Regions from separate parts of the Marinoscillum sp. genome, predicted to be linked through region 2. Evidence: riboswitches for the same ligand, from Rfam matches in the RefSeq annotation. Region 2 holds a riboswitch; each other region holds the start of a gene.
The links. A riboswitch is a leader RNA that binds a small molecule or an ion and turns the genes downstream of it on or off. The one in region 2 is predicted to bind S-adenosylmethionine.

Region 1 (7,480 bases), 3.1 Mb from region 2:
CCTCTCTTCCTTTTCCCTTTTTGGTGCAATGCACACATCCTATGGACCCATAGCCTTCGTACTGAAGTGGATGAGTTGGCAACTCATAAATGGTGCGGTACAAGTTGAGATCTTCGGGTCCCATGTCGATGATTGGATGAAATTTCAATAGCTCATTTGATCGCTCAAAAAGCTTCTTGTCGGCTCTATTGGCATTCTGAAATCGGAGTAAGCCCGAGATCCAAATATCCTTTCCTTTCTTCAGCTCATTCATCGGCTCCACCTTGTTGATAAAGCAGCAGAAATCTGAATGACCTTCCCAAACTCGATACTTATTGGTAAACTCATGTGAGCTTCTTCTAGGCTTCACATCCACAATGTTTAGGTCGAATTGGCTAATGAGTTGTTCTTTGTAGCGATGCGTTTCTTTGAACAAATACCCAGTGTCTATCAAATGGATAGGGTGTCTGGGTGCTACCTTGTTGATCAGGTGCAACAGTACGACCGAGCTGCCACCAAAAGATGTGGTGACGAGAATCTTCTCCGGATCAAACTCTTCGAAAAGTGCTTTGAGACGGTCCAGATAAGTGAGGTTTTCGTACTTATCGTTTAGTTCACTTAACTGTGGTTTCATTATCCTCATTCTTTTCTACAAGTACGGAAGTGATTTCATTGAGCTTTTGCACCTTGGATTCAAAGTCTCCTTTCAAGCGATCTCTGATGGATTTGAGCTGATCCAGGAGCTCCTGGGTATTCTCAGGCAATACTTCTTCGAGTATTTGTCGGAACCGCTTGGCAAAAGTGGGCGACTTACCATTGGTGCTAATACCAATTTTTAAATCACCTTTTTTGACGGTAGATCCTAAATAAAAATCGCAAAGATCCGGAGTATCCGCCACGTTGGTGAGCAGCCTTAGTTTTTCTGCCTTCTTTTTCAAGCGAACATGCAAAGCATAATTATCAGTAGCCAGTATCAAGATATCAGCTGTTCTAAGGTCTCTACCCCGCACCTTGCGATTAATCAATTGAATATTTTCAGCCTGATTGGATAAATCCACCAATTCGGACTTGATCTCTGGAGCAATCACAGTAATCCTGGCATTGGGATCATTTTTCAGCAATGCTTCCACTTTTTCCAAGCCCACGTTACCTCCTCCCACCACCAGCGTTTGTACCTGGTGTAGTTTGATGAAAACAGGGAAAAGTACATTACCGTCTGATTGTATCATATTCAAGCAACTTCTGTTTTGGCAGCTTCCCACCACTGGTTGAGCTGCTGTTCGTTGGTGGCTAATGCTGCACCTTCACCAAATACCAAGAGCGCTGGAGCAGCAGGTTTCTTTTCTTTAGCTATTGCCACTATGTCTGAGACTTTTCCTTTGATCACATCACCGTCAGCATGAGAGCCCTTACTAATGATAGCTACAGGTAAGTCACCGCGTCCATTGGCTGTATAAGCATCTGCAATAAGTTCAAGCTTACCCAAACCCATGAAATAAAGCGTAGTAGGTGACCAGGCAGCGGCATTCAAGACCTCTTCACTCAAGCTACCTTCTTTGGTAGTAGCTGTCACCACGCTAAAACTCTGATTGATCCCCCGACACGTCAATGGAACTCCAAAATAGCCCGGCAGCATGATACTGCTGATCCCCAGTACCACATCTACCTGTAGTCCGTGCTTCTCCGCATAGGTCTTCTCTTCAAAACCCCGACCAAATACAAAAGAATCTCCACCTTTCAACCGAACCACGTGTCCCATTTCCTTAGCATACTGCACGATCAAGTGATTGATAGTGTCTTGCGATACGGATGACTTGCCGGCACGCTTGCCTACCGGGATGTGCAGCGCTTCTGGAGCATATTTCAACAACTCTGGATCCACCAGTGCATCGTAGAGCACCACATCTGCACTTTCAAGTGCCTTTACTCCCTTGAGCGTGATTAGCTCTGGATCCCCAGGGCCTGCACCAACTAATGTAACTTTTGAAAAACCAGACATCCTTAAGCTTTGTAAAATTCGTTGATCACTAATTTATCTGCCTCACCATTTCGTAGGGAGTTGATAGCCGCAAAGAAGGCCTCTGCCTGACCCAAGTAGGACTTGGCAAAATCTTCTGTCGGTTCATATTTGTTAATCTGAAGGACTAGTTCGGCAAAATCACCAATCGCTGACAATTCTCCTTTGTTGATCACTTCATTTTGAAAATCCTCGATAATACCTGCATGGGTATTGCACTGAATGTCTTTGTGTAGCAAGATCGCCTTGGCACCAATCACTAACGTATTGTAGGCATAGTAGATGGCATTGGCCCATTTTTGCTCTTCCAGAGCTTTTTGTCCACTGGTCAGTCGATCATTAGCATCGTTGATGATGGTCCCTACCAGATCCAGCATCACTCCTGCACACTCACCAACGCCGATTTCCGGCACAAAATCATCTACCTTTCCCCAATCCTGATAGTCTTTATCTGCGAGGGTTTTCACATCTCCAAGATGCTTGAGCACATCATAGAAGTATCGCTTGCCCTGACGTCTGAAGTAGGCATTGAAGTACTCCCCATCAAAGCTGTTTTCTTCATAGTTATTCAGGATCTCTCGCACCGTTTCTGGAATCCGTTTGGTCGGGATTTTGATCACCTTCTCTGCAATATTGCCTTGCCCGTCCGGGTCTACACCACCGCCAAGCACCACTTGCATAGCCGGAGCTACTTTGTCTCCATTTTTGATACTGGAACCATGAAAACCGATATTGGCCACCATATGCTGCCCACAGGAGTTCATGCAACCACTGATTTTGATCTTAATCAATTCCTCATCAATCAAATGCGGAAACTCATCACGAACCAGGTTTTCCAACTCCAATGCAAGAGCCGTACTATTCGTCACACCCAAATTACAGGTATCAGTACCTGGGCAAGCAGTTACATCAGCCAGCGTATCAAATCCAGCTGCAGCAAAGCCTAATTCCTTCAATCCTGCGTAAATCGCCGGGATATTTTCCAGACGCACATACTTCAGCAACAGCCCCTGATTCAAAGTAAACCGGATGTCATCAGCTGCATACGAGCGGACAAGGTCTGCCAGTTTTCTAGCCTCTGGTGACTTGATGTCTCCAAGAGGAATGCGCACCTTCACAGCAAAAAACCCTTCTTGTTTTTGTTCAAATACGTTGGTTTTAAACCAGGTATCATAGTTCTCATCAGTAGCTATGTCTTCTACCGTAAGAATAGAATTGTCCTCCGGCACCCGGGTGATTACTTTCTTCGTGTTGATTTTATAGGTATGATATGGCAGGGACTTGCGCTCCTCTTCGATCAGCTTCATGAACCCATCCAAACCAATACCTTTTTTGGGATCAATCAAGAACTTTAGTCGAGCTTTGTGTCTGCGCTCTCTTTCACCATAGCGATCAAACACCCGGAGACCAGCTTCAATGAACGGAATCAACTCATCCTGTGGCAGGAATTCATAGGCTAATTGACCCATGAAAGCTTGAGCACCCAAGCCTCCTCCAACGATAACTTCAAACCCAAATGCTCCATCCTTGATCTTAGGAATAAACCCAAAATCATGAATGTAAGTAAATGCCGAATCACTTGGAGATGATGAGAATGCAATTTTGATCTTGCGACCCATCTCCTGGCAAACCGGATTTCTTAAAAAGTATTCAAATACACCCTGAGCATAAGGCGAAACATCAAAAGGCTCCTCAGGATCTATTCCTGCAAATGGCGAGGCAGTTACGTTTCTCACGGTATTGCCACAAGCCTCCTTAGAGGTGACCCCTACCGTCTCTAACGCCTCCCATATGGCCGGTGAGTCATCTAGTTTCACATAGTGTAGCTGTATGTTTTGCCTGGTGGTGAGGTGCAGGTTACCATTGGTGTACTGCTCCGAGAGGTTGGCCACTGTTTCCAGTTGGTCTGCAGTAATCTTTCCAAATGGCAGTTTCAAGCGAAACATTTGTACACCCTGCTGACGCTGACCGTAAACTCCTCTAGCCAATCGAAAGGCTTTGAAGCGCTCTTCAGGAATTTGTCCCAGCTTAAAACTTTGGATCTTATCCTTCAGCTCCTCAATGTCTGATTTGGCTTCTTTAGAAATGGTTTTAGTGCTCATTATTGTTGTTGGTTTGGCATAAAAAAACCCCAGAAATAATCTCCCGGGGTTTGTTATAGTTCTTTGATATTTTATTACTTATAACTGTATCCGGGATTGAATGGTACAAATACAACATGCACAGCACATACAGCATGCGCAGCAGATGGTTGTAATAAGAATTTGGAAATTTGGTCTAGTAGACATTGAGTAATTGTTTATTGCTTAAAAATGAAATAGATAAAGTGTCAGACTTATCTACAACAGCAACAACAACATACTGCACCTATCAGGTGGTGTTTGTCTTCTAGCTTTAAAATGTTTTGTTTTTTCATCTTTATTAATTCATATTCTCCAGGCAATATCACCCGAATCAGGACTTAGCACCTTGAATGTTGCTTTTAGGTTGCTAGCGCTTCTCAGAGCCTGTCTCTCCACGCTTCTTTATAAATCAATTACTCTGAATTGATGAGACAAAGGTGTGATGGATTTTTGAACTTTCAAAACCCATCACCCATGTTTAACTAAAATAATTCTGAAAATTATGATTTAACCAAATTAAAGGCAGTAAAATCAAATATTACCAAAATAATAAGAGGCAAATCGCTTATCCTTAAAGCGAGGCTAAAAATTCAGTGAGTGCCCCGGACTGTACGTGAATTGCCACCGATCGATTCTTCCTTCTGTTTTGCTCGGAGGTATTAGGAACGAGCGGCTGCTCCTCTCCAAGACTCTCTACTTCCAGATAATCAATATTCAAACCCTTATTCATCATCATTTCCATAACCTCGTAGGCACGCTGAGTCGCGAGCTGGTGATTGTAAGCTTTGGGTCCAAGGTCACATGTACGCCCGACTATTTTAATATTCAGTGGCTGATCGGCGAACTGTACCTTTAGTTCATCAATAAACTCCTTTACCTGTGTAGGTGCATCGGGAGCTTTTGCGTCCACCTCGAATTGAATGATTCGGGTGCTGATGTTATTGGTTTTTGGTGTGACTTTAGCTGGGTCTGTCCCTCCGTGTGAATACGCTGGAAACAGACTAACACAGCAAAGGATGAAAAAGCTAAATAATAGCTGTTTCATCGAGTGATTTGAGTAGTTCATAGTAGTTGTGGTGTGTTTCGTCTAATATAAAGATAACATCAATTTCTTTATATTGTTATATATTAATCTTCTAATATTACCATTTAACAAACAGGTAATATTGCAATCCAGTCACACCGTACTGATTGTCATGCACTTAGCAAAAACGACTTAAAGTACCGGTAAAATCAATTTAATTGGTGAGTAATTTGCGAAGTGGAGTCACTAAAACGTAGATAAGCAAAATACCTGCAACAATAAAGGCGGTAAGAGAAACCCCTTGTGCCTCACCCAGTTGCTTTACTCCAATAGCTGATATTCCCCAGACGCCCACCAATGTAGAGACCACTTGATTGAGTTGGTTGGTTTGGAACACGTACACAGCCATAGCAATGACCAAAACCAAAATAGCCCATAGCTCTGGAGTGAGCAGAAAATTAAAGCCGGTGCTTTTAAAAAAAGCGGAGAAGTTGGCCACCAGCGCTACAATAATCCAGCCCTGATAAAGTGATATTGGAAAGTGCACTAAAAATAAGTCGGATTTGACTTGTGTATCCCAATGGGCTAGTCGAGTATTTAATCGTGTGAGGGTCACTAACAGCCCTATCATCACCAGCACGCTGACTGCCAGGTAATCATAAAGCCAAACAACTACCCATATGCTATTTAAGAAGTTAGCGATTATGAGTAAAGCCCCTACTTTCTGCACGGGCACTGGACGTTTACGAGCCACTATCCACTGATAGATAACAAGAGCAATGAGTGAGAGGTAGATAATACCCCAGATGGAAAAAGCATATCCAGCGGGAGTAAGCAAATTATTGTACTTGCTACTCACATCGGCAATCGTCCGGTCATTAAAGAAGCCGGTATTGGACCAGTAGTTAACCACCAGCGTAATCGCTAAAACAACCGAATTGAATATCGGGTATTGATATTGTCTCATACCCCCTTCAACCAGTTAATTATGAGAATGTTGGGCTAGTATGCTCTGACAGTGACTCCTTTCATGAAGTTCACAAACGCCTTGTTGACCACACGATTTCCTCCAGGAGTAGGATAATCACCTGTAAAGTACCAGTCACCCAGGTGATTAGGACAAGCTTTGTGCAAATTCTCTACAGTCTGATAAACTACTTCCAGCTCAGCCTTCATGTTTTTAGGCCGTACGATCTCCGTGATCTTTTGTGACACCTGTTCATACGTGAAAGGCTCATAAAGCTCTTTCACATAGTTGGGCTGGTTCTTATCGCCGCTAGCAGCCAGACACTTTTCAAATACTTCATCCAGCAGATATTCCTTATTGTGGTCCTTGAGCAAAGCAAGTACAGCCCTGAAGGCTACAAACTCCTTCATTTTGCTCATGTCTATTCCATAACAATCCGGGAATCTAATCTGTGGTGCAGAAGAAACGATGACTATTTTCTTAGGCTCCAATCGATCCAGAAGTGTAAGAATACTCTTCTCCAGGGTAGTTCCACGCACGATCGAATCATCAATGATTACCAGAGTATCAGTTTTCTTTTTGATCACTTCAAACGTGGTGTCATAAACGTGAGCCACCAGATCATCGCGATGCTGATCGTCAGTAATGAAGGTGCGGAGTTTAGCGTCTTTGAGCACTAGCTTCTCCACTCTAGGCCTAAAAGATAGGAGCTCCTCCATGGACTCTACACTTGGTTTATTGTCCAGAATGATATCCTTCCGCTTATCGATGAGGTAATTATCTACCCCTCTGAGCAATCCAAGAAACGAGGTTTCTGCTGTATTGGGGATGTAGCTAAATACCGTGTTTTTTAAGTCAAAGTTGACAGCCTTTAGCACATTTGGTATCAGCAACTCACCGAGCTTTCGGCGTTCGTTGTAGATATCCGGATCTGTTCCTCTAGAAAAATAGATCCGCTCAAACGAACATGATTTCTTTTCTTTTGGCTGGATGTATTGTTCTTCTCTGTAGCTGCCGTCCTTATCGATAATTAGAGCATGACCAGGCTTAACTTCCTGTATATCATCGTAGTTGCAATCAAAAGCCGTCTTGATGGCAGGCTTTTCTGATGCCACTACCACTACATCATCATCTGCATAGAAGTACGCCGGACGGATGCCATTAGGATCACGGGCCACGAACGAAGCTCCGTACCCGACCATTCCGGTCATGGTGTAGCCACCATCAAAATCCCGGCAGGACTTTTCTAATACCCGCCTGAGATCGATCTCATCCTCAATGATATCTGTGATCTCCTGGTTGGTTTTCATCCCTCGATACTGATCGAAAATTGCCTGATTGGCCTCATCCAAAAAGTGACCGATCTTTTC
Region 2 (7,480 bases):
TTATTGGCCTTGGCTGCTTCAAAACTCACATGCGCCTTTTCTGATTGTCGGCTTTCGTGACCAATGCGAAGTTCCTGATACTCATCCTGTGTACGGCTGATTAGTGCCTCTTTCTTAGATCCGAGTAAGTCCGAAGAGACCCCTACACTTTTGGAAGCGTCCAATACATGGATGACGGGACCCGAATATTTTGGTGCGATTTTCACCGCTGTGTGAACTCTACTAGTAGTCGCTCCACCTATCAGCAGTGGAAGCTTCAGCTTTCTGCGCTCCATTTCCTCTGCCACATGTACCATCTCGTCCAGTGAAGGCGTGATCAACCCACTCAAACCAATAATGTCTGCGCCGACTTTAGCAGCCTCATCCAATATCTTATCGGCTGGCACCATCACTCCCAGATCAACAATGTCGTAATTATTGCACGCGAGCACTACTCCCACTATGTTTTTACCAATATCATGAACATCACCCTTCACCGTGGCCAGTAGTATCTTTCCTTTGCTACTCTTCTCCTCCCCAGAAAGTCTCTTTTCTTCTTCCAAAAATGGAATGAGGTAAGCCACTGATTTTTTCATCACCCGGGCACTTTTCACAACTTGTGGCAGGAACATCTTACCAGACCCGAACAGGTCACCTACCACGTTCATTCCATCCATTAATGGCCCTTCTATGACATGAAGAGGTCGGTCATATTGCTGACGAGCTTCTTCAGTATCTTCTTCGATGTGATCCACAATTCCTTTGACCAGGGCATGCTTCAATCGCTCTTCGACCGTTCCCTTTCGCCACTCATTATCTTCCTGCTTTACTTTCCCGGTGCCTTTTACTTTTTCAGCGAAAGCGAGTAATCTTTCGGTCGCATCTGATCTACGGTTAAGCAGCACGTCTTCTACATGCTCCAGTAAGTCTTTTGGAATCTCATCATACACCTCTATCATCCCGGCATTGACTATGCCCATGTCCATTCCAGCCTGGATGCCATGATATAGAAACGCTGAGTGCATGGCCTCCCTTACTGCATTATTTCCTCTGAAGGAAAAAGACACATTACTAACTCCTCCACTCACCTTCGCTCCAGGCAAGTTCTCCTTAATCCATTTGGTCGCCTTGAAAAAATCTACTGCATAGTTGTTATGATCATCAATTCCCGTCGCAACTGGAAAAATATTTGGGTCGAAGATGATATCTGCCGGGTTAAATCCGACCTTATCAACCAATAAATCATAAGACCTTTTGCAGATGCTAATTCTCCGTTCATAGGTATCCGCCTGACCGTCTTCATCAAAGGCCATCACCACCACTGCTGCACCGTACTGTCGAATCTTATTGGCTTGATAGAGAAAAGGCTCTTCTCCTTCTTTGAGGGAGATCGAATTCACGACACCTTTTCCCTGGATGCATTGCAGACCCGCCTCTATGATTTCCCATTTGGAGGAATCAATCATGATCGGAATCCTGGCAATCTCTGGCTCTGACGCAATCAAATTCAGAAACTTGACCATCGCAGCCTTACCGTCCAGCATACCTTCGTCCATGTTAACATCCAGGATCTGTGCACCACTACGCACCTGATCCAATGCCACTTCCAACGCCGTGTCGTATTGATCTTCGAGGATTAATCGTTTGAACCTGGCGGAACCGGTCACGTTGGTTCGCTCACCTACATTCACGAAGTTCGTTTCAGCGGTAACGACAAGCGGCTCCAGACCCGAGAGTTTCAGGGTGTAGTCAGTATTCTGTTTCCTGTATTCAGTCATCAGATTGTTGTTAACGTTTTACGAAATGACTGTATCATTTTGGTGATAATCAAAGACTCATCATAATGTACTTTAAACTGCTCATCATTTATTAACTGCCTACTTTTGGCCAAATACAAGCAACTCACTACTTCAATTACTGACCTCAATGAAATTCCTAAAAATCGATTAAATTCTTTCTTCGATTGTCCTGTAGAACCTTCAGCTATATTTAAAACCACTGAATCAGCAGCTCTTTTCATTTGACTACTTAATACATATAGTTCTTCCTTAGGAAATGACTTAACCAGCTCACTGACTTTAATTGATAAGTCCAGAGACTTTTGCCATATTGTTAAATTCTCAAATTGAAATGACATTCTTCTTAGTTGATTTCTGATAACTGTTCACTGATCACCGAAAGCTGCCGAGGCGAATACCGCCGAGCACGCTCCGCTATTACTTTTATATGCTCAGGGGTAGTTCCACAGCATCCACCAAGTATGTTTATATAGTTCTCTTTCAGATACTCCTCTACCTGGTCTCCCATTTCTTCTGGAGTCTGGTCATATTCTCCAAACTCATTCGGTAAACCTGCATTAGGGTGTGCGCTTACCAGGAAGTTTGCTTTTTCAGATAGGGTCTGCAAATACGGTCTCAACTGACTGGCACCTAGCGCGCAGTTGAGACCCACACTTAATAGCGGCATGTGAGAAATGGAGATTAGGAAAGCCTCTGTTGTTTGGCCAGAAAGTGTTCGGCCTGATGCGTCGGTGATTGTACCGGAAACCATCACTGGTACTTGCACCCCCAACTCCGCACAAACCTCATCTATAGCCATCAGCGCAGCTTTTGCGTTGAGCGTATCAAATACAGTCTCTACCAAAAGTATGTCCGACCCACCTTCTATCAACGCTCTGACTTGTGTGCTATAGGCTTGTTTTAATCCGTCAAATGTCACCGCTCTGTAACCAGGGTCATTCACATCTGGAGACAGAGATGCAGTCCGATTGGTTGGTCCAATGGAGCCAGCCACAAATCTTGGTTTATGGGGTTCTTTAGCTGTAAATTCCACAGCAACTTCCTTAGCTATCTTCGCTGCCTCAAAGTTGATTTTATGCACCCAATAGTCGGTATTTAGTCCATAGTCTGCCTGGGCTATGGTGGTACCACTGAAGGTGTTAGTCTCTACTATATCAGCACCAGCAGCAAAATACTGCGCGTGTATTTCTTTGATAATTTTGGGACGGGTAAATGAAAGCAAATCATTATTCCCCTTTAGCGGAGATGGATGATCCTTGAGTTCATCATCACGAAAATCGTCTTCTTCCAGTTTGTGGCGCTGAATCATGGTACCCATGGCACCATCCAGTATCAACACTCTTTCCCTGGCTATGTCTAATAGCTTGCTCATTCGTTTGTCGTTTAAGCACATTTAAGGGAGAAAGGTATCAGTAGTGTGGATCACTTATCTCTGTAAGACTCTAGGTCTCACTGGGAAGTGGCACCGAAATCCTGACATGGTCAGAAAAGGTTGCCAAGGCTTCAAAGGGCCCAATCCCTCAGCCTTTCTCGATAAATGTGGATGCAAATATACACGCCAAATAATAGAATAAAAATCCTCTTTTGTCAGTTCCCCTGTCTGTAAAAAATTAATTTTACCTGAAATGAGACTCGCTGCTATCGACATTGGTTCCAACGCCATCCGCCTTCAGATCACCAAAGTGATCGAATACGAAAAGCTCATCACTTTTAAGAAGCTTCAATATGTTCGTTTTCCTTTGAGACTGGGACAGGATGTGTTTGCCAACAAACAAATCAGCACCTACAATCAGGAGCGTTTCCTTAAGCTGATGAGTGCCTACAAAACGCTATTGGAGCTCTACCAGGTAGATCACTACTATGGCTGTGCCACCTCTGCGATGCGAGAATCCAAAAATGGAAAAGAACTCGCCCAGCGCGCACAAGATGAGCTAGGACTAAAAATCAATATTATCTCAGGAATGAAAGAAGCCGAGATGATCAACTCGGTGATCAGCCTGGATCTGGATGACAAAATCTACCTGCATGTTGACGTGGGTGGTGGTAGCACTGAGCTGAATTTTTACTACAAGCAAAAAAAGGTAGCTTCCAAGTCCTTCAAGATCGGATCTGTGCGCCGAATGGAACATTATGATTCACCCAAGGTCTGGAATGAAATAGAAAAATGGGTAAAAGATGAACTGAAAGGACATAAAGAGAAGGTAACTGCCATAGGTACGGGAGGAAATATCAATAAAATCTATGAACTCTCTCCCCGAGCTTCCAAACGAAAGATCAGTCTGGAAAACATCATGCGTGTGCAAGACTACTTGCGCAACCTGACCATGGATGAGCTCCTCAACAGACTGCAACTGAACCCTGACCGGGCGGATGTGATCGTGCCAGCTTCGGAGATTTACGTGCATGCGATGATGGCTGCCGGTGCCAAAAACATGATGGTGCCAGATGTAGGTCTGAAAGATGGTATCAACTATTACCTGTTTGAAAAGTACTACCCAAGCAGAGGTAAGATTTTTGTGAAGAACAGTTAATGTACCTAATGGTACTCATAATCATTTAACTTCTCACCCCTCCAGTTGATAAATTCGCCTGATTGCAGACTTTATATGTCAAAACCAATTTTTTCAATATGAACTCAATAGAAATCATCGGCTGGTGTGGAGCAGCTTTACTCCTCTTGGGCTTTTCGCTCAACGTCTTTCATGTCATTACTGCGAAATCCAGAATCTATCTGCTATTGAATCTGGTCTCCTCCGCCATGCTCCTTTACAATGCTTACATGAATGGGATTTTTCCCTTCGTGGTGGTGAATTCTGTGTGGGTGCTATTTAGTGGGTATCAGTTGATGAAGGGGGCAGTGGTTTCACATTCTTAATGAGGTGATCTACAAATGTGGACCGGCATGTTTCTTTTATTCCTTATTGGTGAAATTTATCCGATTTCCAATTCGAGGGGTTTTGTATGATGTAATTGGAAATGCGCTGGCAGGACGCTTCATCCCGGATGATATGGTCATGAAACCGTGATTGCCAGGCAAAATCAGATGTTGAACGATCATCCATTTTTCGCACCTGTGTGGTTACGGCGGATTTGACACCTCGGATAATGGACGCCAGATTGTTGGATTGCGGACCGAATTGGTTGGGCCAACGTTTGGATGACGATGGAAATTGTGGGATAGGGACGCAATGCGTTGTGTCCCTATCCCCGACGTTATCATTATCATTGGCCCCACCAATAATTAAAATGCCATGAAAATGATTGGGCATCACCTGAAACGCACCCAATTCTAAATTCATACCTGGACGCATGTCGGGTGTTTTCATCCATTCGGTTTGGACCAATACGCCGATCGGTGACAAATGCATTTCCCCATCGATCACGTCTCCAAACCAACAAATTCTATTCTTGGTGCAGACCGTCACAAAATAGGCAGCCTGGGACGAATAATCCCACGTAGGATGACGTGCAGAATCGCTGCGGTATTTGTTTTGGTAGAGGCCGGGCATTTAGAATATTGCTTCACAAGATCTATGTTTTCCGGTTCAGAAGAAATACCGCAATTCTGGTATTTCGGCACCTTTTTCAGGTGTGCTCCTCCAGTCATTTCCCAGTCATCCTCCAGTCGGCTCCAGTCGCTCTCCAGTCACGTCCAGTCGGCTCCAGTCAATCTTCGTACTTCTCCCATTGAGATAGTTTTTTCTGACACTGTATTTGTTCATCTTCCTCCAAACAAGGTTTGCAATTAGACGTTTGTAGGTCATGGTGAAGATATCTCCACTATGCAAGGTTAATATCAGTAACCAGAAAGTCTTTATCAACTCACCGAAGACGGCAAGAAACCCTACCTTTAACCCCATGGACAAAGACCTGAATCTGGCCGTACTCATAGACGGTGACAACATCCCTTCTGCCTATGTGAAAGAAATGATGGAGGAAATCGCCAAATATGGCAACCCATCTATCCGCAGGATCTATGGTGACTGGACCAAGCCCAACCTCTCCAAATGGAAAAACATGCTGCTGGAAAATGCCATCACTCCCGTGCAGCAATACGCTTATACCTCCGGTAAAAATGCCACAGACTCAGCCATGATCATCGACGCGATGGACATCCTCTACTCAGGTAAAGTGGAAGGCTTCTGTCTCGTATCAAGCGATAGTGATTTTACCAGACTGGCTACCAGATTGCGTGAAGCGGGTATGAAAGTGATCGGGATCGGTGAGAAGAAAACACCAGAGCCTTTCATCGTAGCATGTGATCGATTTATCTACATCGAAATCCTAAAGCAAGCCGAAGAGAAGGAATCGTCTAATAAGACCGCCAAAACCAGAAAGTCTGACGATGAGAAAATCACCAATAAAGTAATCAAACTGATCAGTGCCACCATCAATGATTGTGCGGACGAAGACGGCTGGGCTTTTCTAGGTGATGTGGGGAGCTTGCTACAGAAAAAACAACCCAACTTCGACTCCAGAAATTATGGATTCCAGAAGCTCACACCAATGATTAGCTCAATCAACAAGTTCGAAGTGGAGCAAAGAGAAAACCAACGAGGTGGCAAATACAAGCTGATCTATGTTCGCAATAAGGATTAGTAATTGATGTGAACATCCGTTCCTTCACCTAGCTGATCAACGGTCACGATATACAAATCATTGTAATCGCTCTCGTCCAGTTGTTCGTATTTCTCTTCACCAATAAGCTTATTAACCAACATCGGAATGGTATTGGAATGTCCGGAGACCACCACGGTCTGTCCTGGATAAGCGGCCATTAACTGCTCTAAAAACCCCTCCTGAAATGGCTGGTATACTTGCAGAGAAACTCCCTTAGCTTCTGCGAGTGGCGTCACGGTGAGTTTCGTCCGCTGGTAAGGAGTACTAAAGATGGCAGCAACAGGCTGCTCTGACAGCATCTCTTTGAGTCTCATTGATCGTGCTGTTCCCTCCTCAGTCAAGCCAGGATCCTTGGTGCCATCCGCCACTTTTTCTGCATGACGCATCAAAATGAAAGTAGTCTGCTGGGCATACATCTGGGTAACTCCTACCAGCAGGATAGCGATGATTAATAGCTTCTTCATTCTAGTTTATTTTACTTCTTTTCAAATAGTTTAATGCAATGATCGCAATCAGTAACCCGCCAAACTCGCGAGTTCCCTCGATCCATGGGTCCTCCGCCTTCATTTTGCCTACCAGATCCGACTTGTTACTGCTTTCAAAAAAGTCTAGCACACTCGGAATGAAAGTGAAGGTGTAGAAAAGTAAAATCAGTAGCAATGTCAAAATCAATGGAGTGAAATTCACCTGAGAAAAGTAGACCTTAACGATTGCCACTAAGGCAACAGCCCCGTAAATCAGGATCCAAAGCCATGGGTCCGGGTCGTTGTACTGTACTGCAGCAAAGACGATAAAAAGACCTGCTATGATGAAGTGTATTCGTTTGGAATTCATGTCTTCAAAGGTAATCGCTCCGACTTATTCTCAAACATGTATCTATATGAATGGTTATTTAGCATATGAAATGGATGATCGCTGCTTTACTACTGTTACCAATGACGCTCTGTTCACAGGATTTGAGTCAACACCGGTGGGAAAACAGATTGTTGCTCATCCTCACCGTAGAGCAAAATCACCCATTAGTTCAGAAGCAACTTGATGAACTGCATGAAAATCGTCAAGGTGTGGAAGAGCGTAGGTTA
Region 3 (7,480 bases), 1.0 Mb from region 2:
CCGCAGACAGAATTCGATAAAATCAATAACTGGATCTACGCCAACATGGATTTCTATTACTTCTGGACGGATGAACTCCCAGGTAAGCCGGAAACCAATGTGAATCCAGAAAATTTCTTCGAAAGCCTCTTGTCAAATAAGGACCGATTTTCATTCATCTATGACGACTATGAAGAGCTGGTCAACCTACTCAATGGGGTCACTCTAGAATCTGGATTCGAATTCAAACTCTACCTGGAAGAAGAAGGCAGCTCGAATGTCATCATGCAGCTGAGCTACATTAAGGATCAATCTCCAGCGGATGATCTGGGTCTGAAACGTGGAGATATCATCTATCAAATCAATGGACAGCAACTAACCACCTCTAACTACCAAAGTGTGTTAGGGGACATTAACAGCTCCTATGAGGCCTCATATCGCCGGTTCAACTTTGACACGGAGGAGTTTGAAGATCAGGGAACCTTTAACCTCACTCCTATTGTATTCAGGGAAAATCCATTTTTGCTGGACACAGTGTATGAAATTGAGGGTAAGAAGATTGGGTACCTGGTGTATACATTTTACTCTCCTGGTCAGGATGGCAGCTATGATGCTCAGATGGATGCCATATTCGGAGAATTCAAAGCGGCTGGTGTGCAGGATTTTGTGCTGGACCTTCGCTTCAACTCCGGAGGCAGTGAAACTTCAATGAAAAACCTGGCCAGTCTAATGGTACAAAATGTTTCCAGTACTGATCTGGTATTTAAAAAGACATATAACCCACAAGTGGAAGATCTGATACTGGAAGATGATGATCTGGGCGAAGATTTTCTGAATGTCAAGTTCTCAAACAAGGCGGAGAATATTGGTTCCCAGCTGACGTCCGGTACTGTCTATGTACTGACTTCTGACAGAAGCGCCTCGGCCTCTGAAGTCACGATTAACTCACTGAAACCGTTCATGGATGTCTATGTAGTGGGAGATACGACTGTCGGCAAAGACGTAGGTTCCATTACCATCAATGATGAAGACAATGATGCTAACGACTGGGCCATACAGCCGATCGTGGTGAAACTGGTCAATAACAATGGCGAGGATTATCCAAATGGATTTAACCCAAACCTGGTGATCGAGGATAGATTCCTGGTTTTGAGACCATTGGGTGATATCAATGAGCCACTGCTGTCAGGTGCCCTGGCGGCAATCGGTGTACTGCCGGCGAGGGTTGATATCCCTCGAAGTGACCTAACCACTCCGGTTTATTCATCTCTTGATGAGAAAGAGTATAACGGCAAGTTTTTGTTGGAGAAAAGACTAAAGTAGGTGCCTGAGCACCTACTTTCATACAGGCGGTGCTATTGTATCAAGAGTTGTTTTCAAATCGATGATATTGTCTAATTGCTCTTATCCGGCGTATGATTACCCAAACTACCAGAACCACTCCTAGAAAAAAGCCTCCAGTGGGCACTTCGGATGAAAGTATAGCAGCCAGTACAATCGCCAAAAACAGCCCTACAACTGCCTCTCCATACAATTGACTGCCTCCGATCATATGCGATCGGCCTTCTGACCTAACTCCATAGACGGCTTTCATCCATAAAAATCTGGCAATAAGAAGGTCCATTTCTTTACCCGTGTCCAAGTAGGATTCAATGAAATTACTTGTCCTGACGTTGCGGAGGGTGTGATTCCCAATTTCGATGACTGACCTTGTGGTGGTGGCCGTACCCATTTTGCTATGCCGTACTGTTCCTGCACCTACCACATGTAGTTTACCTGAATAAATTTTCATTTTTTAGCGAAAATTATCTTCTGGATCGCTCGACTAGAAAAAAAATATACGAAGAATGGATAAGGTCTTGTACAACGAAACCTTCCTCTTGTGTAGGATCAATTTACCCCTTTGTCCTTATAATCTCGAACTTACTGAGAATCTCGGCTCTTTGTGGTTTAGAAATGGTGATTGGAAATTCGGTTTCCTTACCCTTCAAATAAAGCATATTTCCATTGATTCGGTCCACTTTGCTCGTATTGATCAAATGTTTCCTGGAGACTCTGTAAAAATTAGGATGGTCAAACTGAGCAATAAAGGTCTTTAAATTAGTGGTCAATTGGTAATTTTTGGTCTCGGTGATCACTTTCACGTAAGCACCATCAGCCTCCACATAGATGATATCTTTCTTATAAACTTTGTGATATAAAAAATTATCAGGCACGAATATCGCATCCGAGGACGGTTCGTAAGGCTGATTTTTCGACTTGAAATTAGCTATTGCCAAATCAATATTGATAGTGAACTCACTGATCTTGAATGGTTTGATTAAAAAAGCAGCTGGGTGAGTTTGCATGGCTTTTTTTACCGTCACAGATTCAGAGTTGGCCGTAAGATAAATGACCGGACACCGATGAAATTGGTAAATTCTGGTGACTGTTTCCACACCATCCAAATCTCCCTCTATGAGTATATCTGCAATGATGATCTCTGGGGTGAAGTCTTTCGTTTTCTTGATCGCTTCCTCGCCAGATCGAGCATTCCCTACCACTACATATCCAAGTTGCTCAAGCTTAAATCGTAGATCCTCTGCTATCAGTAAATCATCCTCGATGGTTAAGATTCTATAAGGCATGGGTGTGGCAGTTTGTATTGTAAACTACGTCACAATCAGTACTTAATCAATCGGTCTTGCAAAAGCTCGATTATTTCTTGTCAATAGTCAGTACCTTCTTGCTAGGCTGGGAGACTCAATCGATAGCGAAAGCCAGCATCACTCTCTATGCTATAAGTACCCCGCAGCTGATTCGATTGAATGCGGACAAGCTGATTTCCAAACGAAGCTGAGCGCTCCCAAACATCAGCACTTACACCTGGTCCGTTATCTCCATACTCCAGAATCAATACGTTTCTCTTCATGCTTAGGCTAAGGTGTACTTCCATTGCCGTGGCATCAGGAATATGCTTGACGCTGTTGGTTAAGAGCTCATTAACTATCAATCCAAGGCTGGTAGCCTTTTCTACTGGCAGATTGACCACATCGTCAATTCTTATCTGGTAAGTAATCTCTCGATTGACCGCATAAGTAATCTCATCGATCAAACTTTGAAGGTATTCCTTTAGATTGACCTTACCAATATTCTCACCCTCATACAGCATCCTGTGAAGTAGGGCTACAGAGTTTACCCGCGATTGACTATCAGAAAGAGCCTCTTTCGCATCAGTAGACAGCAACTTTTGGGATTGTAAACTCAGTAGACTCGAAATCATTTGGAGATTATTCTTTACTCGATGATTTTGTTCCCTTAGAAGAAGTGAATTTCTAATAGACAATCGTTTATTCCTGCGGTAGAGTATCAATAGAATGATCAAAACACCTGTAAAGACAATAAGGATCAATGCTAGCAACAACACTCTGAAGTTTGATTCGTTTAGCAAATCATTGGTCACTTCCAGTTGTTCACTTGTCTTGCTCACTTTGTACTTTTGGTCCATTTCATGAAAAGACTCCTCATGAGCCGCAATAATCCTTGCTTCATAGAAACTCATCCCAAGTTCAGAAAGTGCAATCAGAGTATCCAGACCATGTGATTTGGCAATAAAATGATGAAGATTTTTGTAGTAAGAAAACTCGTTTCTCAACTCTGTCAGTTCAGCATTTTTCGCTATCTCATCGAGCAGTATTCTAGCCTCAGCTAAACGATCAGTATCTAGTAAAAACTTAGTATATAATCCAGAAGCATGGTCAAACAGTTGTGGATCATCAAACTGTTCCAACAAGGACATTATTTGTTGATAATGATTCTCAATTTGATCTTGGAAATCTCCAAGTCCAAACTCCCGTTTTCGTAGATAACCACTTAAAATCCCCCTATGTCCCCAACCTCTTGTTACTGGATTTCCCTCCACAATTGCTCTCCCATGCCAGTACATTGAAGAATCTAGGTTACTTAATGCCAGATCCCAATCACGATCCTTATAATGCTTGGCAAAGGCAAAATAGAGCATGCCATATCTATTGCAAATATCCGGAACAAAATTCCTACCTGAATATGCTTGAGCATAGCGATAAGCCAAATCCACATAAAATTGCGCCTGCTCTCGTGCTTTAGTTCCATGCAAATTTGTGGTAAGCACTGCCGCAAAACGAATGACATTGACGGTATCGCTTTCCCGCTCCGAGACTTGTAGACTATCCATTATCATTTCCAAAAAACCACTTTTGGAATACCCCTTCCTGGAGGGTTCGGATATTTGTCCAGAAGCCGCCAGAGCTGAAATCATCAATGCTATAAATACGGTCTTTTCGAATTTTCCCTTGAAAAATATGATTTTCATGCAGCGGTGAATATTCGTTCAAATTAATCAATTAACAGGTTGATTTTTCCGCTTTTGATAAATTGATTTTGCAAACTAAACTTTCCGTATTACGTTTGCTCCTCAAATCGGCAAATGATCGATTTATAAAGAAGCGCTGAGAGACAGGCTCTGAGAAGCGCTAGCAACCCCCACCCTAAACGGGAAGGTGCTAATCCCTGAACGATAAATTGATAGTTATGAAATTCAACAGCATCTCGTTCGCGAAAGCAAACGCTTCTCTGCAAGGCATTGAAGCTAGTCACACAATTATTTCTGATCATATCAGCAGACGACGTTGCTGTATGTGCTGCATGCACTAATACGCGAGTTTGAAATAAGCATCTTATTCAACTTGCCGGCCTGGTCATTTTGACTGTCTCAGTGTCAGAAAAGCACACATACAATTCTTTCTTATTACACTTAAATAGCAAAAGCAATGTCTGATTATAAATTCGAAACACTACAATTACATGCAGGTCAAGAAGTAGATCCTACTACTGGATCACGCGCAGTACCTATCTATCAAACCACGTCTTACGGCTTCAAAAACTCCGAACATGGAGCCAATCTCTTTGCACTCAAGGAGTTTGGAAACATCTACACAAGGATCATGAATCCAACCACGGATGTTTTTGAAAAGCGCATAGCGGCCTTGGAAGGTGGAGTGGCGGCTGTGGCAACCGGATCAGGACAGGCTGCCCAGTTCCTTGCCCTCAACAACATCCTTCAGGCTGGTGATAACTTCATATCCTCATCCTTTCTCTATGGCGGCACTTACAATCAGTTTAAGGTAGCTTTCAAAAGACTTGGAATAGAAGCACGTTTCACAGAAAGCGATCAGGCTGAAGATTTCGAAAAGCTCATCGATGATAAGACCAAAGCCATTTATTTAGAGACACTTGGGAATCCTGGTTTCAATGTCCCTGATTTTGAGGCGATTGCCGCGGTTGCAGACAAGCATGAAATTCCATTGGTTGTTGACAACACCTTTGGGGCTGGCGGATATTTGTTCCGACCGATCGAACATGGTGCTGCTATAGTGACAGCTTCGGCAACCAAGTGGATTGGCGGTCATGGAACCAGTGTAGGTGGAGTGATCATCGATAGTGGGAAGTTCAATTGGACCAACGGCAAGTTTCCTCAGTTCACTGAACCGTCGGAAGGATACCATGGACTGGTCTTCTGGGATGTGTTTGGTGAAGGAAACCCACTAGGCTTACCAAATATTGCCTTTGCTATCAGAGCTCGTGTAGAAGGCCTTCGTGACTTTGGACCAGCTTTAAGCCCGTTCAATAGTTTCTTACTATTGCAAGGATTAGAAACACTTTCGCTTCGTGTACAGCGCACAGTAGATAATGCACTGGAACTTGCCGAATGGCTGGAAAGCCATCCATTGGTAGAGTCCGTAAATTATCCAGGACTGGAAAGCAGCAGCTATCACGAATTAGCTAAAAAATATCTAAAAAATGGGTTTGGTGGAGTTTTGAGCTTTACCATCAAAGGAGAAAAAGAACAGGCCATCAGCCTGGTAGACAACCTAAAACTTGTCAGTCATCTGGCCAATGTAGGTGATGCCAAAACGCTCATCATCCAGCCGTCGGCTACCACGCATCAGCAGTTGACCAACGAAGAACAGCTAAATGCCGGTGTGTTACCTAACCTACTTCGGGTATCCCTGGGTATTGAGCACATCGATGACATAAAAGCTGATTTTCAACAAGCATTTGAAAAAATATACGCTCAGAGCTTAATAAATGAGTAATACGATAACAGCCATAGCGCCAAAGGAATTAATCCTCAAAGCCAAAGATCCGATCGTTCTGGAGTGTGGTGACACACTCCGGAACGTGACGATCGCCTATTCTACCTGGGGCACACTCAGTGCTGACAAAAGCAATGTGGTGTGGGTATTTCACGCTCTTACTGCTAATGGAAATCCACACGAGTGGTGGCCTGAAATGGTAGGAGCTGGCCAGGTGATTGATCCGCAGAAACATTTTATCATTTGTGCCAACATGCTGGGCTCATGCTATGGGTCTACCGGACCCAAAAACATGAACTTTCCATTGGTGACTATCAACGACATGGTGAAGGCTCACAAAATCCTCAAGGCACATTTAGGATTGGACAAAATCTATCTGGGTATTGGTGGTTCTATGGGCGGTCAGCAACTACTGGAATGGGCTGTACAGGAGCCTGAACTATTTGAAAACATCGTGCCCCTGGCTACCAATGCTTTTCACTCTCCCTGGGGAATAGCTTTTAATGAAGCCCAGCGAATGGCTCTGGAAAACATCGATTCTGCTAAAGGGTTAGAAGCTGCTAGAGCAATAGCGATGCTTTCTTACAGACACTATGATACCTACCAGTCCACTCAAAAGGATGTAGATCATCGGTGGGATGACTTTGCAGCATCTTCTTATCAGCGCTATCAAGGCGAAAAACTAAGAAAACGATTCTCGGTGCAGAGCTACTATTACCTGTCCAAAGCAATGGATAGCCACCATGTAGGGCGACACTTTGGATCGGCAGAAGCTGCATTAAAGCGAATCAAATCAAATACTCTGGTCATCGGTATTGATAGTGACATGCTATTTCCCCCTCACGAGCAGGAGTTCATCGCAAAAAACATCCCCAATTCTCAAGTAATAGTCATCTCTTCCAAATACGGACATGACGGATTTTTAACAGAGGCCAATACCATTACCCAACTACTAAAAACATTTATCAATCATGAGTAAATCTATCGGACTTTTCGGTTTTGGCGAGGTAGCCAGAGGTTTTTACCAGGCGCTGCAATCCAGCCAACTCGATGCGTCTATCAAGAAGATCTGCATCAAAGACGCAGCAAAACCTCGCGACCTGGATCAAAGCTTTTTCACCTCAGACCCCACTGTTTTACTCAACGATCCAGACATTGATATTATCGTAGAGTTAACAGACGATACGGAAATTTCATACGAAGTGGTGAAACAGGCACTTACCAATGGCAAAGCAACCATTTCTGCTAATAAAAAAATGATCGCTGAAAACATCAGTGAAGTGTCGCACTGGCATCAGACCTATAGTGCTCCGTTTATCTATGAGGCGTCAGTGGGTGGATCTATCCCCATACTGCAAAACCTGGAACAATTCTTCAAACAGCAGGAA

Region 1: linked by a shared signal. The riboswitch ahead of ACO067_RS06495 (nitrite reductase) and the one ahead of ACO067_RS19500 (homocysteine S-methyltransferase family protein) in region 2 are both predicted to bind S-adenosylmethionine.
Region 3: linked by a shared signal. The riboswitch ahead of ACO067_RS15100 (O-acetylhomoserine aminocarboxypropyltransferase/cysteine synthase family protein) and the one ahead of ACO067_RS19500 (homocysteine S-methyltransferase family protein) in region 2 are both predicted to bind S-adenosylmethionine.

Annotation. Positions count from the first base shown of each region.
Region 1 is NZ_CBDDJZ010000001.1:1,498,739-1,506,218, forward strand. It holds gene ACO067_RS06480 (phosphoadenylyl-sulfate reductase) at 1-613, opposite strand, end outside; gene ACO067_RS06485 (precorrin-2 dehydrogenase/sirohydrochlorin ferrochelatase family protein) at 594-1,208, opposite strand; gene cobA (uroporphyrinogen-III C-methyltransferase) at 1,211-1,978, opposite strand; gene ACO067_RS06495 (nitrite reductase) at 1,981-4,098, opposite strand; SAM riboswitch class I at 4,420-4,530, opposite strand; gene ACO067_RS06500 (OmpA family protein) at 4,691-5,164, opposite strand; gene ACO067_RS06505 (tryptophan-rich sensory protein) at 5,358-6,110, opposite strand; gene ACO067_RS06510 (amidophosphoribosyltransferase) at 6,146-7,480, opposite strand, start outside.
Region 2 is NZ_CBDDJZ010000001.1:4,564,742-4,572,221, reverse strand. It holds gene metH (methionine synthase) at 1-1,757, opposite strand, end outside; gene ACO067_RS19505 (four helix bundle protein) at 1,757-2,116, opposite strand; gene ACO067_RS19500 (homocysteine S-methyltransferase family protein) at 2,122-3,150, opposite strand; SAM riboswitch class I at 3,202-3,318, opposite strand; gene ACO067_RS19495 (Ppx/GppA phosphatase family protein) at 3,404-4,309, shown strand; gene ACO067_RS19490 (CBU_0592 family membrane protein) at 4,408-4,653, shown strand; gene ACO067_RS19485 (transposase) at 4,697-5,287, opposite strand; gene ACO067_RS19480 (hypothetical protein) at 5,393-5,638, opposite strand; gene ACO067_RS19475 (NYN domain-containing protein) at 5,637-6,377, shown strand; gene ACO067_RS19470 (histidine phosphatase family protein) at 6,374-6,862, opposite strand; gene ACO067_RS19465 (transmembrane 220 family protein) at 6,864-7,232, opposite strand; gene ACO067_RS19460 (DUF4174 domain-containing protein) at 7,298-7,480, shown strand, end outside.
Region 3 is NZ_CBDDJZ010000001.1:3,535,869-3,543,348, reverse strand. It holds gene ACO067_RS15120 (S41 family peptidase) at 1-1,302, shown strand, start outside; gene ACO067_RS15115 (hypothetical protein) at 1,343-1,771, opposite strand; gene ACO067_RS15110 (response regulator) at 1,875-2,606, opposite strand; gene ACO067_RS15105 (sensor histidine kinase) at 2,708-4,309, opposite strand; SAM riboswitch class I at 4,430-4,534, shown strand; gene ACO067_RS15100 (O-acetylhomoserine aminocarboxypropyltransferase/cysteine synthase family protein) at 4,767-6,092, shown strand; gene ACO067_RS15095 (homoserine O-acetyltransferase family protein) at 6,085-7,071, shown strand; gene ACO067_RS15090 (homoserine dehydrogenase) at 7,064-7,480, shown strand, end outside.